One region of the Tessaracoccus palaemonis genome, then DNA from elsewhere that is predicted to be linked to it. Evidence: predicted binding sites of a transcription regulator. Region 1 holds the regulator's gene; each other region holds the start of a gene.
The links. The regulator HrcA, encoded in region 1, represses chaperone genes, less so after heat shock. The targets are predictions, from matches to a motif close to TTGGCACTCGNNNNNNNCGAGTGCCAA.
Positions count from the first base shown of each region.

Region 2: groL (chaperonin GroEL) is a predicted target of HrcA. The motif match lies at 4,789-4,815, and genes of this name have one in related genera.
Region 3: groES (co-chaperone GroES) is a predicted target of HrcA. The motif match lies at 4,525-4,551, and genes of this name have one in related genera.

Region 1 covers NZ_CP079216.1:1,861,354-1,866,933, forward strand. The annotation lists gene KDB89_RS08500 (16S rRNA (uracil(1498)-N(3))-methyltransferase) at 1-459, opposite strand, end outside; gene dnaJ (molecular chaperone DnaJ) at 456-1,628, opposite strand; gene hrcA (heat-inducible transcriptional repressor HrcA) at 1,649-2,650, opposite strand; gene KDB89_RS08515 (MBL fold metallo-hydrolase) at 2,722-3,492, shown strand; gene araA (L-arabinose isomerase) at 3,558-5,069, opposite strand; gene KDB89_RS08525 (L-ribulose-5-phosphate 4-epimerase) at 5,078-5,580, opposite strand, start outside.
Region 2 covers NZ_CP079216.1:573,382-578,961, reverse strand. The annotation lists gene KDB89_RS02465 (DUF3375 domain-containing protein) at 1-78, opposite strand, end outside; gene KDB89_RS02460 (hypothetical protein) at 128-898, opposite strand; gene KDB89_RS02455 (LysE family translocator) at 942-1,553, opposite strand; gene KDB89_RS02450 (Lrp/AsnC family transcriptional regulator) at 1,683-2,132, shown strand; gene KDB89_RS14575 (DUF559 domain-containing protein) at 2,193-2,408, opposite strand; gene KDB89_RS14570 (hypothetical protein) at 2,334-2,972, shown strand; gene groL (chaperonin GroEL) at 3,006-4,634, opposite strand; gene KDB89_RS02430 (hypothetical protein) at 4,899-5,354, shown strand; gene KDB89_RS02425 (DUF3263 domain-containing protein) at 5,521-5,580, opposite strand, start outside.
Region 3 covers NZ_CP079216.1:858,183-863,762, forward strand. The annotation lists gene KDB89_RS03790 (ATP-binding cassette domain-containing protein) at 1-700, opposite strand, end outside; gene KDB89_RS03795 (hypothetical protein) at 704-1,702, opposite strand; gene KDB89_RS03800 (hypothetical protein) at 1,695-2,627, opposite strand; gene KDB89_RS03805 (hypothetical protein) at 2,624-3,733, opposite strand; gene KDB89_RS03810 (NUDIX hydrolase) at 3,992-4,498, shown strand; gene groES (co-chaperone GroES) at 4,642-4,938, shown strand; gene groL (chaperonin GroEL) at 4,951-5,580, shown strand, end outside.

The DNA.
Region 1 (5,580 bases):
GGCGGCCTCGACGATGGGGACGACCATGCGACGCGCCTGCTTGGCCGACTCCCGGGCCGTGGCCCGCCACCTGGCGAGCGACTTGTCGCCCCTGTCCCCGGACCAGCGCACGATCGAGCGCGACGCCTGCCAGGCGAGGATGCGGCAGGCACCCAGCTCGGTGGCCATCTGGACGGCGAGGTCGGACCGGTCGCCCTTGGCGAGCGCCTGCACGACCGTCCAATTCCAGACCCGGTCGCCCACGGGCTCGAGGGCCGTGACCTCGACGACGAACTCCCGCTTGTCGACGGCCACCACCGTGCCGGTCAGGCCGAGTCCCGCGCCGTTGCTGAGCAGGACCGACTCGCCGGGGGCGATGCGCTTCACGATGCCGTGGTGCGCCTCCTCCCCCACGACGGAGATCCTCGAGCCGACGACGACGGAATCGTCGAAGTCGGCCAGGAACAGGGGGAAGGTCACGAGGTGAACCACTCGGAGAGCTTGCCGAGCACGCCCTTGCCGTGCTTCGCGGTCTCCGCCTCCGGGTGGTCCTCGTGGCGCGACTCGGCGAGCTGGCGCAGCAGGTCGCGCTGCTGGTCATCCAGCTTCGTCGGGGTCTGCACGAGCACCGTGACGCCGAGCTCGCCGCGGCCGCCGCCGCGCAGCTTCGGCACGCCGCGGTCCTTGAGCGCGATGCGGGTGCCGGACTGCGTGCCGGCGGGGATGTCGACGGCGACGCTGCGGTCTGCCGGGTCGGAGCCCTCCCACTCGGCCTCGAGCGTCGTGACGTTGACGGTGGTGCCGAGCGCCGCGGCCGTCATGGGCAGCTTCACGACCATCTCGAGGTTGTCGCCGTCGCGGCGGAACGTCTCGTGGTCGGCGACCGACAGCTCGACGTACAGGTCGCCGGCGGGGCCGCCGCCGGGGCCGACCTCGCCCTGGGCCTCCAGGTGGATGCGGATGCCGGTGCTGACGCCCGCGGGGATCTTGACCTGCAGGGTCCGCGTGGTGCGCACGCGGCCCTCGCCGGAGCACTCGGAGCAGGGCTGCGGGATGATCGTGCCGTAGCCGCGGCACGTCGGGCAGGCCTGCGTGGTGCGGATGTCGCCGAGGAAGCTCCGCTGGATCGCGGTCACCTCGCCGGCGCCGTCACACGTCGAGCACGTGACGGGCTCGGAGCCGGGCTCGCCACCCTTGCCGGAGCACTTCGGGCACACGACGGCGGTGGCGACCTTGACGGGCTTGGTCACCCCGAAGACGGCCTCGTGCAGCTGCAGCGTGACGCGCACGAGCGCGTCCTGGCCCTGCCGCACGCGCGAGCGCGGCCCGCGGCCGCCGGCCTGGCCGAACATCGCGTCGACGAGGTTGGTGAAGTCGAAGCCCCCGGAGAATCCCCCGCCGAAGCCGCTGAAGCCCGCGGAGCCCGCCCCGGACATCGGGTCCCCGCCCCTGTCGAACACGGCGCGCTTGTTCGCGTCGCTCAGCACCTCGTAGGCCTCGCTGAGCTCCTTGAACTTCTCGGCCGCGTCGGCATCGTCGGGCGCGACGTCGGGGTGCACCTTCATGGCGCGGCGACGGTACGCCTTCTTGATGGCCTCGGGGGTTGCGTCGCGCTCGACGCCGAGGATGTCGTAGTAGTCCTTGGTCATGTCTCTTCTCGGTTGGGCTGTCAGCCTTCGGTGAGGATACGGCTCACGTAGCGTGCCACGGCGCGGACCGCGGCGATGGTGGAGGGATAGTCCATGCGGGTGGGGCCGACGACCCCCAGCGAGGCACCGTACTGGGCGCCGTAGCCGGCGGCCACCAGGCTGGTGGCGTGGAAGCCCTGCGCCCGGTTCTCCTGGCCGATGCGCACGGTGACGTCGTCGCCCGCGGCCTCGCCGAGGAGCCGGAGCAGCACGACCTGCTCCTCGAGCGCCTCCAGCAGCGGCCGCATGTTGGCCTCGAACGCGGTGCCGGCGAGGTTCGGGACGCCCGCCACGAGAACCTGCGAGGCGGGCTGCGTCGCGATGGCCTCGAGGACCGCGGCCACGACCGGGCCGGCCAGCGCCCGGTCCTCCGGGGCGATGGTCTCCAGGAACCCGGCGAGCACGCTGGCGGCGTCGGCCGCCGTCTGCCCGACGATGGCCGAGGCGATCCGGACCCGCAGCGCCTGCAGGCGCGGCTCGTCGAGCACCGGGGCCTCGAGCGTCGTCTGGTCGACGCGGCCGTTGGACTGCACGACGATGACCAGGAGCCGCTCGGGGCTCAGCGTCACGAGGTCGAGGTGCCGGATGACGTCGCGCTGCGCGATGGGGTACTGCACGATGGCGACCTGGCGCGTCAGCTGGGCGAGCAGCCTGACCGTGCGGCTGACGAGGTCGTCGACGTCGGCCGTCCCGCCGAGGAAGGTCGTGATGGCCGTACGCTCCGCGGTCGACAGCGGCTTGACCTTCGACAGCTTGTCGACGAACAGCCGGTAGCCCTTGTCCGTGGGAATGCGTCCGGCGCTGGTGTGGGGCTGCATGATGTAGCCCTCCTCCTCCAGCGCGGCCATGTCGTTGCGGACTGTGGCGGCGGACACGTCCAGCTGGTGGCGTTCGACAAGGGCCTTGGAGCCGACGGGCTCGCGGCTGGCCACGTAGTCGGTGACGATGGCCTTGAGGACCTCGAGTTTGCGGTCGTCCAGCATGTCACCTCCCGTGGAATCCTGGCACTCTCGGATGCCGAGTGCCAGTGTAGCGCCGAATTATGATGTGACCCATGTCGATGACCTGGACCCCCGTTACCGAACGCGTGCTCGTGACCCGCCTCGAGCCCCACCGAGTGAACTCGACGCTGGTGGTCGGCGACGACGCCGCGCTGCTCGTGGATGCCGGGAACACGCCCGCGCAGGGGGCGGAGCTGATCGCGTCGGCCGCGGAGCGAGCAGGGGTGCCCGTCACGCACGTGATCCTCACGCACGCACACGAGGACCACTACGGCGGCCTCAACGGCATGGGAGAGGTCGAGTCGCTGGCCCACGAGAACCTGACGGCAGTGCCGGTGACCCGCACCTTCTCGATGGCCGTCTCGGTGGACCTGGGCAACCAGCGGGTCGAGGCGCTGCACTTCGGCGAGGCGCACACCCGCAGCGACGTCGTCGTGTTCGTTCCTGGCGAAAACGTGGTGATCGCCGGGGACCTGCTCGAGGAGGGCGCGGACATCCAGGTCGACGAGACCACCAACCTGAGCAACTGGCCGACGTTCCTCGACGGGGTGCTGGGCGCCACGAACGCGACCACGCGGTTCGTGCCGGGCCATGGAGACGTCGTGGACCGGGACTTCGCCTTCATCGCCCGGGCCGAGATCTCGATGCTCTACGGGCAGACGGAGATGCTGATCCAGCAGGGCACCGCGCTGGAGGACGCGGCGGCCGCGACCGAGTGGCCCTTCTCGCCCGAGACGCTCGCCGTCGCGCTCCCCAAGGCGTACGCGGAGCTGGCCGCCAAGGGCATCACGCCGAGGAAACAGCTGCCGATCTTCGGCCTCTGATGCCCCCGGACACGACGAGAGGGCGGCGCCTCCCCCCATGGGAGGCGCCGCCCTCTGGCGTCGGATCAGCGCAGGCCGTCGGTGAACTTGCGCACCGCGGCGTTGTAGCGCAGCTCGGCCGCGAACCCACGGGTGGTGGTGTTCTCGTCGATCAGCGCCAGCTCGATGTCGGCCATGTCGGAGAAGTCCTCGAAGTGCTCGAGGCCCGCGGCGGTCGACATCACGGTGTGGTGCGCGGCGCCGGCGGTGATCCAGCACTCGGCGGACGTCGACAGGTTCGGGCGGGGCTCCCAGACGGCGCGCGCGACCGGCAGCTTGGGCAGCGGCTGGTCGGGCTCGACGACGTCGACCACGTTGGCGGTCAGGCGGAAGCGGTCGCGCAGGTCGGACATGGCCACGACGATGGCCTCGCCCGGGTCCGTGTTGAAGACCAGGCGGACAGGGTCCTCGCGGTCGCCGATGCCGAGCGGGTGGATCTCCAGCGTCGGCTTCGAGGTGGTCAGCGACGGGCAGACCTCGAGCATGTGCGCGCCGAGGATCTTCTGCTTGCCGGGGGTCAGCTCGTAGGTGTAGTCCTCCATCAGCGAGGCGCCGCCGGGCAGGCCGTAGCCCATCACCTTGGCCAGCCGCACGAGGATGGCGGTCTTCCAGTCGCCCTCGGCGCCGAAGCCGTAGCCGTCGGCCATCAGGCGCTGCGCGGCCAGGCCGGGGAGCTGCCTCAGGCCGCCGAGGTCCTCGAAGGTGTCGGTGAAGCCCTTGGCTCCCACCGACTCGAGGAAGCCGCGCATCGCGATCTCCTGGCGCGCACCGTAGCGCAGCGACTCGTGACGGTCCCCGCCCTTGCGGAGCTCGGGGGCCACGTCGTAGAGGTCCTCATAGGTGGCGACCAGCGCATCGACGTCCGCGTCGGAGACGGCCTCGACGGCGGCGACAACCTCGTTGACGCCCCACGTGTTGATGGAGACGCCGAGCTTGTGCTCCGCCTCGGTCTTGTCGCCCTCGGTGACGGCGACGTTGCGCATGTTGTCGCCGAAGCGTGCGAGCTTCATGGTGCGCAGCTCGGCCCAGCCGGTGGCGGCGCGCGCCCAGACGGCTACCTTGTGCTGCACGTCGGCGTGGCTGGCGTGCCCGACGACGATCTTGCGCTGCTTGCCCAGCCGGCTGACGATGTAGCCGAACTCGCGGTCGCCGTGGGCGGCCTGGTTCAGGTTCATGAAGTCCATGTCGATGGTGTCCCACGGCAGGGCCTCGTTGGCCTGCGTGTGGAGGTGCAGCATGGGCTTGGCCAGGGCGTCGAGGCCCAGGATCCACATCTTGGCGGGGCTGAACGTGTGCATCCAGCAGATGACGCCCACGACGGACTCGTCGGCGTTGGCCTCGACCATGGCGCGCTGGATCGCGACGCGGTCCTTGAGGGTCGGGCGCCACTCGATCTCGAAGGGGATCTCGTCGGAGGCGTTGAGGTCGGCGACGACCTGCCTGGCCTGCTCCTCCACCTGCTGGAGGACCTCGGGGCCGTAGAGGTCCTGCGAGCCGGTGAAGAACCAGACCTTCCGGCCTGCGTACGGGTTTTCCATGGTCTCTCCTACTTCTGTCCGTAGACGTTCTGGTAGCGGTCGAAGAGCGAGTCGATCTTTGACTGCTCGATGGGGATGAGTTCGCCGAGCTGGCGCGAGATGTGCACGGTGCGGGCGACCTCCTCGACCATGACGGCCGCCTTGACGGCGTCGCGGCCGTCGGTGCCGATGGTGAAGGGGCCGTGGTTCTGCATGAGGACGGCGCGGCTGCGGGAGTCCTTCAGAGTCTCGACGATGCCGCGGCCGATCGAGTCGTCGCCGATCAGGGCGAAGGGGCCGATCGGGATGGGGCCGCCGAACTCGTCGGCCATCATCGTCAGGACGCAGGGCACCTCCTCGCCGCGGGCCGCCCAGGCGGTCGCGTAGGTGGAGTGCGTGTGCACGACGCCGCCGACGCGGTCCAGGTGCTCGTAGACGTAGGCGTGCGCGGCGGTGTCGCTGGACGGCTGCAGCCTGTCGGGCGTGCCGTCGTCGATCTTCTTCCCGTCGAGCGTGCACACGACCATCGCCT
Region 2 (5,580 bases), 1.3 Mb from region 1:
GGCGCGCAGCATTCTTCCGGCGCCGCGGGCCACGCGCTCCGCCGCGCGGGCGTCGGCGGCGACCGATGCCTTCACCACAGTCCCTCCTCCGATGCGCCTGCCTCACCCTATCCGGGGCGCGTGAGGGTCAGCGCCACCGTTCGTCGTCGGCCAGCTCACGCAGCGCCGCGGCGTCCTCCTCGACCGTCTGCGCGAGCGCAGCCAGCGAGTCGACCGAGCGGTGCCGGGACGGCGCCGGCTGCATCGCGTCGGGAACCTGCGTCGCCTCCTGCAGTGCAGCGCGTGCCTGCCGGTGGGCCTCGAGGGTCACGTTGAGCTTGTCGAGGGCGCCGTGCACCTGGGCGACCTCGGCGTCGGTCGTCGGGAGGTCCTGTGCAAGGTCGCGCAGGCTGGCAAGGATGGGCGCCGAGACCTGCGCGTCGGCGTCGGCGGCCGCGTTCCATGCCTTGTCGAGGTCGCGGATCACGACGCTGAGGCCGTGGGGGCAGCTCTCCATCCGCATCACGGATGGGTACACCAGTGCCGTGACCTCCTTGTCCGCGTCGAGCGTCGCCCGGATGGGGCCGCCGGGGCGGATGGGCCGGACGATGGTCTGCGCCGCGATCCAGTGCCGCAGGAACAGCCTGATCAACGCGGCGCTCCCACCCGCGATGACTGCGACCCAGAGGGACTGAGCGACGATCCCCGCCACGAACGCAGCAGCGACGACGGAGAGGGTGGGCGCGCTCAGCGCGCCGACGGCGAGCGGCGCAAGCCGTTTCGCGCACAGCTGCGCGACGACGGGTCGCCTGGCCCAGTAGGCCCGGGTCGGTTCGAATCCGGCCGCGTCCTCCACCACGGCACCCCAGGGGGTGCTGATCACCCTGAGCTGGGGCCTGTCGTCGGCGCTGGCTTCCATGACCTCAGTGTGGCAGGCGTGTTCCCGGCTGTCTCCACCGGCGTCAGTGCAGGAACTGATCCGTCAGCAGGCCCGCGCCGATCAGCAGCATCGCGCCCCCCGACAGGCGGCTGACCAGGCGCGCCGCGGCCGGGCGCGAGGACAGGACGGCGCTGGCCGAGAAGCCGACGGCGAAGTAGACGGCCGCGGTGCTGACCAGGTGGATGCCGCCGAGCAGCAGCATCTGACCACCGACGGGCCAGGCCGCGGTGGCGTGGGTGAACTGGGGCAGGATCGCGAGGAACAGCAGCAGCACCTTGGGGTTCATTCCGCTGACGCCCACTCCCTTCATCCACCATGACCAGCCCGAACCGGCACCCACGGCTCCGTGGCCGACCGAGCCGGGTCGCAGCAGGGATCCGGCGCCGAGGTACATCAGGTACGCGGCGCCGCCGAGGGTGAGGACGGCGAGGGCCGCCGGATGCGCGGCGACGACGGCTCCCACGCCGGCCGCGACCACGAGGATGCCGATCGAGTGACCCGTCAGCATGCCAAGCACCGCCGGGGTGGCCCGGTGGTGCATGCCGCCGGTGATCGCATACGCCCAGTCCGCGCCGGGCACGACGATGATGATCATCGCCACGCCCCAGAACGCCAGGATCACCCCGAGTTCCATCGCCCCTCCTCCGCCGCGCCGGACACCTGCCCGGCTCGGCCTTTCGGAGAGCAACGCTAGTGAAGAGCGACGGCGACGCGATTGCCGATTCCTGGCGATCTGCGACGCGTTGCGCAAGGATTGGCCTTCGTGGACGACATTGACCGCAATATTCTTGCTGAGCTTCAGGTGGACGGGCGCCTGACGGTCACCGAACTGGCCGATCGCGTGGGGCTCACCCCCGCCCCCTGTCACCGTCGGCTGCGGGAACTGGAGCGCATCGGCGCGATCGCCGGGTACCGCGCGGTCGTGAACCCGGAGGCGGTCGGCCTCGGCTTCGGCGCACTCGTCTTCATCACGCTGCGCGAGGCGAACAAGGAGGTCCTCGGCGCCTTCGAGAGGGCGGTCGTGGAGATCCCGAACGTGATCCAGGCTCAGCGCGTGTTCGGCGACCTCGACTACCTCGTGCACGTCGTCACGCGCGACCTCGCCCACTTCCAGAACCTCTACGACGAGGAGCTCAGCGCCCTGCCCGGCGTGCTGCGCCTCTCGTCGACGCTGGTGATGCGTCAGGTCGTCGACCGCCCCCTCCCCCTCTGACGGCTCCCGGCTCGCCGAGCTTGTCGAGGTGCCCTGAGCGCAGCGAAGGGTCTAACTGCATCACGGACATCGGCGGCAGCGACGCATCACTCCTGCCCACCCACGCGCTCCCAGGACCGACGCGACGAGTCGCGCGACCTTGCACGGGTCCCTGGACACGTCGGCCCAGCCGAACCTGAGTGTCACCCACCCGGCGGTAGCGTGGAGATTGTCGCGCGTTGCGTCGCGGAAGGCGCCCTGACCGGTGTGGCCGAGGCGGCCGTCGAGCTCGACCAGTGTCCGATGCTCGCGCTGCGCAAGGGCCCGGGGGCTCAGACTTCTGTCGCGGAGGGACGCGTGGGTCAGTTCCTCGGCGCCATCGATGTCGAGCTCTGCGGCGACGTCCAACAGCGCGTCCACCAGGTGCTAGCGCGCGGGCTCACCCCAGCCGCGCCGGGTCCCTCGTCTCAGCCGGATCCGGCCGCGCGCTCCCGCCACGTGGGGGCTCCAGACATCAATGGTCTCCGGGGCGGGAAGGACGCCGTACAGGTGGGCCGCCGCCCGGCCGCCGAGGACCGAGAGCTGCCCACCCGCCAGCAGGCCCGCCCAGGCGAGGCCATCCCACGTGGGCGATGGGGTGACCGAGTAGATGCCCTGCAGGATCCGGTGCGCGCGTTCGTCGCGGATCAGCCGACGCAGGAGTCGCTCGGTGCCGCCGCTGGCGAGCAGCTGCGACGTGGAGGAGACGCCGCACTGGAGCCGGATCAGGGACGTCAGTCCGACTGCATCGTGGTTTCCGTCGGCCGGCCGACGGAAAGGACGATCGACCTAGGGCTGGACGCGCCGGAGGGCGGCCCCTGACGGGACCGCCCTCCGGATACGGTGCTGGATGGCTCAGAAGCCGCCCATGCCGCCCATCTCGTCCATGCCGGGGGCGCCGGCGGGGGCAGCCTTCTCGGGCTTGTCCGCGACGACGGCCTCGGTGGTGAGGAACAGCGCGGCGATCGACGCGGCGTTCTGCAGAGCCGAGCGGGTGACCTTGGCCGGATCGATGATGCCGGCCTCGACCATCTTGACGTACTCGCCGGTGGCGGCGTTGAGGCCCTCGCCCGCGGGAAGGTTGCCGACCTTCTCCGCCACGACGCCGCCCTCGAGGCCGGCGTTGTGGGCGATCTGCTTCAGCGGCGCGGAGGCGGAGGCAAACACGATCTGCGCGCCGACGGCCTCGTCACCGGTCAGGCCCTCGACCGAGGCGGCCTTGGATGCCTGCAGCAGCGCGACGCCGCCACCGGGGATGATGCCCTCCTCGACCGCAGCCTTGGCGTTGCGGACGGCGTCCTCGATGCGGTGCTTGCGCTCCTTGAGCTCGACCTCGGTGGCCGCACCGACCTTGATGACGGCAACACCGCCGGCCAGCTTGGCCAGGCGCTCCTGCAGCTTCTCGCGGTCGTAGTCGGAGTCCGAGTTCTCGATCTCGCGGCGGATCTGGGTCACGCGACCCTCGATCTGAGCCGAGTCGCCGGCGCCCTCGATGATGGTGCACTCGTCCTTGGTGACGAGCACGGAGCGGGCGCGGCCGAGCAGGTCGAGGGTGACGGCGTCGAGCGACAGGCCGACCTCCTCGGAGATGACCTGGCCACCGGTGAGGATGGCGATATCGGTCAGCATGGCCTTGCGGCGGTCGCCGAAGCCGGGCGCCTTGACGGCGATCGACTTGAAGGTGCCGCGGATCTTGTTGACGATCAGGCCGGCGAGGGCCTCGCCCTCGACGTCCTCGGCGATGACCAGCAGCGGCTTGCCGGACTGCATGACCTTCTCCAGGACGGGCAGCAGGTCCTTCAGCGAGCCGACCTTGGAGTTGGCGATCAGGATGTACGGGTCATCGAGGGTGGCCTCCATGCGCTCCGTGTCAGTGACGAAGTACGGGGAGATGTAGCCCTTGTCGAAGCGCATGCCCTCGGTGAGCTCGAGCTCGAGGCCGAAGGTGTTCGACTCCTCGACGGTGATGACGCCTTCCTTGCCGACCTTGTCCATCGCCTCGGCGATGATCTCGCCGACGGTGGAGTCAGCGGCGGAGATCGACGCGGTGGCGGCGATCTGCTCCTTGGTCTCGACGTCGATCGCCATCTCGGCGATCTTGCCGACGATCGCCTCGACGGCCGTCTCGATGCCCTTCTTCAGGCCCATCGGGTTGGCACCGGCGGACACGTTGCGCAGGCCCTCGCGGACCATCGCCTGTGCCAGCACGGTGGCGGTGGTGGTGCCGTCGCCAGCGACGTCGTCAGTCTTCTTGGCGACCTCCTTGACGAGCTCGGCGCCAATGCGCTCGTAGGGATCCTCGAGCTCGATCTCCTTGGCGATGGACACGCCATCGTTGGTGATGGTGGGGGCGCCCCACTTCTTCTCAAGGACGACGTTGCGGCCCTTGGGGCCCAGCGTCACCTTGACCGCGTCGGCCAGGGTGTTCATGCCGCGCTCAAGGCCGCGGCGCGCGTCTTCGTTGAACTCAATCAGCTTTGCCATGGTGGTTCGGGAGTCCTCCCGTCGATGGGGTGCGAGCACCCCGGAATTTGCTTCAGTGTCTTGTTGTGCGAACCGGTCGGTGCCCGCGACGGACGGCAAGTTGCCTCACCTGCGGTTCGGTAGCACTCGACCTCGCCGAGTGCTAGATCCATTATTAGCACTCGACCCAAGAGAGTGCAAAGACCTGCTGCCCGTCAAGGCGCGCGGGACTGGCCGACACCGTCGGGCACTAACCTCGCTGCCAGTCGGCCGCAGGAGGTACCCATGGATTTGTCGAGATGGCTGCGCGACGCCGCGAACGTCGTGAACCTGTCGACGCCGCTGGGGCTGATCCTCGCGCTGGCCGGACGGGGCAGGCTGCGCAGGCTCGGGCACCTGACGGTGTTCGACCGCGTCCGGCTGCCCGTCACCGACGCCGGTGCCATGACCGTCGGCTCGGTCGTGCTCGTGTTCCGCGACAGCCTGGAGAAGGCGGAGGCCCGGACCCCGACGGTGCTCGCGCACGAGGAGCAGCACGCCTGGCAGTGGGCCTACTGCCTCGGGCTGCCGTTCCTGCTGTTCTACTTCGCACAGGTGGGCTGGTCACTGCTCCGCACCGGCGACCGCGCGGCCGCCAACTTCTTCGAGGTGCAGGCCGGCCTGGCCGACGGCGGCTACCGGGAACGCGCGAAGCGCCCGTTCAGGGAAGGCATCGTGGCGCTGCTGCGCCAGGGCCGTTGACCGTCCCCCCGCGACGCCACCCTTACCGGCGGACGCCACCCTTCTTCGCACATGCCACCGCCATGGCGGTGGCATGTGTCGAAACGGGTAGCGTCTGCAGTTTGCGGCTCGAGGAATCGGATCGTTGAGCTTGTCGAAACGCCCTGAGCGGAGCGAAGGGGCCGACTCAGCCCTGCAGCCGGCGGGCGGAGCGCGCCGACTGCCGCTGGACGCGCATGCGGCGCAG
Region 3 (5,580 bases), 1.0 Mb from region 1:
CCTGCTCCGGGGTGCGCGCGTGCGAGGGTGGGATGCGCAGCGCGCGGGACAAGGTCTTCATCGTCGGCTCCCGGACGGTGACCGGGGCCCAGTCCTCCAGCGGCACGGTCGCCTCGCGCGGCTCGGCCACGTCGTCGGCGAACTGCCACACCTGATCGAGCTGGTGCTCGGCCCACATCACGTGGGCCCCGTCGTCCGCGCGGGCCCGCAGCGCCCAGCCGAGCCTCGCCCGCCAGGCGCCGTCCAGCGCCGCGCTCGGCTGGTCGACGAGCACCAGCGGCAGCCGGGGGCCGTGCTCGAGGCGGGCCACCGCGACCCGTGCGCGCAGGTCGGGGGGCAGGGCCGCCACGGGGGACTGGGCGCGGTCGACGAGGTCGTAGTCGGCGGGTGAGGCACCCAGGTCGGCGAGGGCCGCGTCGACGGTGTGGGGATCGTCGCGCTGCGGATCCACCAGCAGGCAGCGGGCCCGCACGTCGGCCGGGGTCGCGGCGAGGAGGTCGCGGCCGTCCAGCAGTGCGCGCCCGGAACGGAGTGCGCCGCCGGGGAGCGTGCGGGCGAGGAGCCGCAGCAGGGTGCTCGTGCCCCGCCCGCCGGGGCCGACCAGCGCCGTGATGCGTCCCGCGGCTGCCGTCAGCGTGACGTCGTGGAGCACCACGCCGCGCGACGGCAGGGCCACGGTCAGGTCCTCGATCTCGAGCACGGCTCAGCCCTCCCGGTCCGTGAGGAGCGCCGCCACGGGCAGCAGGAGGGTGGCGGCGACGGCGAGGTAGGGGATGCCCGGCCACCCGTCGGAGGGCTGCCAGTCGAGGGCAGCGGCGCCGGGGAGCCATGAGCGGGCGCAGAAGGCGGCCAGGGCCACCGCGGCGCAGGCCGTGACGGCGGTGGGCCGCTCGCGGGCCGCGCCGATCAGGATCAGCGGCAGCGATGCCACGGCCAGCACGCCGAGGGGCGACAGCGCCGTCGTCCAGGATGATGCCGCGCCCGTGGCGATCGCGACGACCGCGGCGGGGATCAGGAGGAGGGCGAACGGCCGGGCGACGGTCGCGGCACGACCCTCGGGCTCCGCGCTGGGCGGGTCGGCCTCTCCGGCGGCGGCGAAGGCGCCTCCTGCCCTTGTCAGGGTCGGGACCCGCCAGCCCTGGGCGCGGTGGACGTCGGCCGCCAGCCACGACCAGCTCAGCGAGTCGCCGAGCAGACACCACGGGGTCAGAAGCTCGGCGAGGCGCCCGAACACCGCCCGGGACGTGTGCAGCCAGGCCCTGCCGGGCAGCACGAGCCAGCCCAGCCCGATCAGAGCGACCAGTGCCCAGGCGCGCACCCCGGCCGTCAGGGCGGCGGCGAGGCTCCCGACCGTGACCGGCCCGCCGAAGCGCACACCGGGGGCGGGCTGCCAGGAGGGCAGGTCGAGCAGCAGGGTGCCCGTCCCGGAGCCGGTGACGGCGATGCCGGCGAGCAGGCGCCAGACCAGGGCGAGCGAGCCGATCGCGAGCGCCACGCGGAATGCCGGGCGCCGGGGGCCGCCGGTCAGGGCGCCCGCCAAGCCGATCATGACCGCGGCGGCCAGCACGGGCACGGGGTTGGTGGTGGTCAGGAGCATCGCGGCGCTGGACAGGAGCAGGGCCCCCCAGGCCAGGCCCCCGGCGGGGCGCCGGACCCGGGGGGCCGCGGAGGCGTGCCGCGCCGGGTCGAGGACCTCAGTCATCGAGGCGCCCCCTGCGCGAGGTCAGCGGGACGGCCACCAGGACCGAGGCGAGGGCAAGCCCCGCGACGCCGGCCGAGACCCCCTTCACGAGTGCCGTGGGTCGTTGATCCGCGTTCCGGGCCTCCGCGACCTCCTCGCCGACGGGCGGTGGTGTGCCGAGCGTCGCGCGCGGTTCCTCGTCGCCGGTGGCGTCGGGGGTCGCCGCCCAGGTGACGTCCGCGGTCCCCGACGTGAGGTTCCTCAGCCGGAAGGTGTAGGGCTTCGCGTCCAGCCCGCGCGGCATCTCGTACGCGACCGTGGCGACGTCGGCGGGACTCTTCGCGGCGGTGTTGGCCGTCGTCGGATCGGCGGCGGTCGCGTCGTGCCAGGTGCCGTCGTCGTCGGCGTAGTCGACGGCGAACAGCGAGCCGGGGATCGTGCCGACCAGCTGCAGGTCGAGCACGGCCCCGGCCGGCTTCCGGTCGCCGTAGCCGTCGCCCAGCAGGACCGGGATCCGGCTCCCGAACGGCACGAAGCCTCCGATGGTCTCGGATGTGTCGGTGCCCTCGACGCCTGCGAGGCTGACCAGTGCCCAGCCGCCGGTCAGGTCGTCGTCGATGGGAGGGACCGCGACGTTGACGGTCGCCGTGCCCGAGTTCGGCACCGTGACCTCGCCGCCGGTGCTGATGGCGGTGAGCTTCGTCACGGTGTCGCCGTCCAGCGTGGCCTGGTAGACGACGACCGTGACGCGGGCGCCCGCGTTGCCGGTGACCACCACCGGGTAGGCGACACCCTCCATGATGCGTGTGTCGAAGCGGAGGGAGCACCCGGCGGCCGCCCCGTCGCACAGGGCGCTCACCTGGTCGGGGGCTTCGGCGACGGCGGTCCGGCTGAGGCCGGCGAGGGCGCACGCGAGCAGGGCTGTCGCGAGGAGACGGCGGATCACTCGTCGTCCAGCGAGCCGGAGGCGGAGGCCGGTCGCAGCGCGGCCAGCGCGAACCCGAGGCCGCCGAGCGCGATGGCGCCAAGTCCGCCCAGGGTTGCCAGCGATGACCAGCGGGGCACCGGGGCCGCGGCGGCGGTGTCGTCCGGCCCTGCCCCGGCGTTCTCCTGGCCCCACACCTTCGACGGGGACGCGGAAGGTGTCGGGGAGGGAGATGCGGAGGCGGGGGGCTCCGTCGACGGGGTGGCCGATTGGCTGGGTGGCGTGCTGCTGGGCGTCACGGCGGAGGTCGGCGTGGCCGAGGGTGGCGCAGAACTCGTCGAGGAGGGCCGCGGGGTAGATGACGGCGTGCGGTCGGCGGAGGGTTTCGTAGTTGCCGTCTTCGTGGTCGACGAGGTCGGCTTCTTCGTCGCGGTCGGCTTGGCCGTCGCGGTGGGCTTCCCGGTGGCGGTGGGCTTCCCGGTGGCGGTGGGCTTGCCCGATGACGAGGGCTTTCCCGAGGCCCCGCCGGAGGGCGACCCGCTCGCGTCGGGCGTCGGCGAGGCGCTCGTGGTGGGGGCGAAGGCGGGCGCGTCGCGCGGAGCGATGATCGCCTGGGAGTCCGTGTTGTCGGTGTAGGTCAGCCCCCAGAAGAGGTCGTAGAAACCGGTCTCCCGGTCCGCAGCGGGCACATAACTGGTCTGCTTCCCGCCGCGCCAGGCGCCCTCGACCCCCGCGACCATGTGCCAGTAGAACTCCCCGAGGTCGTCTTCGGTTGGCATGCCGACGCCCTCGAGCCCGTTGATGCTGGTGATGAGGCCGCCGGTGCCCTGACCGAACTCGATGCCGGCCGACTTCAGGAAGGCAACCTGGTCGCTGCCGAACGGCGTCGTCTTACCGTTTCCCTCGAGCGGGATGCAGCGGATCAGGATGCGGCCCTCACGGTCGACAACCGGCGTGTCGTCGCCCTCGTAGGCGCTCCAGTCGAGGACGACGGTCAGGCCCTCGCCCTGCTGGCAGGCCCCGTCGTGCCAGGTGTCTCCCTCGTCGCCCAGCGCGGGGAGGCCAGACGTCGCCGCGACGGCCAGCAGCGAGGCGCCTACCACCGCCGCCCGAACCACGAGCCTCACCCGTCCACCACCTCTGCGCACGCGCAGGGTGGGGCCGACCGGCACCGCACGCTGCGCACTCCTCGGCGCATCCGTCCATGTCGCAGTCCTGGTGGTTGTCCGGCTCGGCTTGCGCCTCACGGTTGCGGGTCAGCGCCGGTCTCTCACCGGCTTCCCCACCTCGGGACTGGGCCCGTCCGCGACGGGCACGGCCAGTCTAGCCATGCTCTGGCGTCGAAGCGGACGAGGAAGTGTGAGTCGGTCGACTAGCGTCGAGGCATGTCCTTCACTCCGGAACTCACCGTCCTCGGCTACGTCACCGATGCAACCAGGCGGCGCGTGCTGCTGGTGCACCGCATCGCGCGCTCCTCCGACGAACAGCTCGGGAAGTACAACGGGCTAGGCGGGAAGGTCGAGCCGGGGGAGGACATCGTCGCGGCCATGCGCCGCGAGCTGATGGAGGAGGCGGCCCTCGACGCGACCGACCTCGAGCTGCGCGGCACCGTCTCCTGGCCCGGCTTCAACGGCCGCGACGTGTTCGGCTTCGTGTTCCTCATCACCGGCTTCACCGGCGTGATCCCCGACTCGAACGAGGAGGGGACGCTCGCCTGGCACGACGTCGCGACCATGATGCGGCTGCCGATGTGGGACGGCGACCGGCACTTCCTGCCGCTCGTGTTCGACGGCTCCATCGGGCAGTTCCACGGCGTCATCCCCTACGACGGCGGGCACAGCACCGGATGGCAGGTCACCACGCTGCCGAGTCTTGGCACTCGGCTTGAATGAGTGCTAACTCCGCGATAACTTAGACATTGGCACTCGACCCCGTCGGGTGCTAACCGGCCAGGCGGCACCCGCGACGACGCCCGGCCCCTGAATGCAAGCAAGTGACCCGGGTCAACCCGGATAACGAAAAGAAAGGTGTTGACGTGGCAACCACGATCAAGCCGCTCGAGGACCGCATCCTCATCCAGCCCCTCGAGGCCGTTCAGACCACCGCCTCCGGCCTCGTCATCCCCGACACGGCCAAGGAGAAGCCGCAGGAGGGCAAGGTCGTCGCCACCGGCCCCGGCCGCGTCGATGACAAGGGCAACCGCATCCCGCTCGACGTCGCCGAGGGTGACGTCGTCATCTTCAGCAAGTACGGCGGCACCGAGGTCAAGTACGACGGCCAGGAGTACCTGCTCCTGAACGCCCGCGACATCCTCGCCGTCGTCTCCAAGTAAGGACGCGCACCCATGGCAAAGATTCTCGCTTTCGACGAGGAGGCCCGCCGGGCGCTTGAGCGCGGCGTCGACGTCCTCGCCAACACCGTCAAGGTGACGCTCGGCCCCAAGGGCCGCTACGTCGTCCTCGACAAGCAGTGGGGCGCCCCGACCATCACCAACGACGGCGTGACCGTCGCCAAGGAGGTCGATCTGGAGGATCCGTACGAGGATCTCGGCGCCCAGCTGGCCAAGGAGGTCGCTACCAAGACCAACGATGTCGCCGGTGACGGAACCACCACCGCTACGGTGCTGGCCCAGGCCATGGTCCACGCCGGCCTGCGCGCCGTCGCGGCCGGGGCGAACCCCGTCGGCCTGAAGCGCGGCATCGACAAGGCCGTCGAGGCCGTCGTCGACCAGCTCGCCGCCAATGCCCGCGCCATCGACACCACCGACGACATGGCCTCGGTCGCCACGATCTCCTCGCGTGACGAGCAGATCGGCGCCCTGATCGCCGATGCCTTCGACAAGGTCGGCAAGGACGGCGTCATCACCGTCGACGAGTCCAACACCTTCGGCACCGAGCTCGAGTTCACCGAGGGCATGCAGTTCGACAAGGGCTACCTGTCCCCGTACTTCGTGACCGACGCCGACCGCATGGAG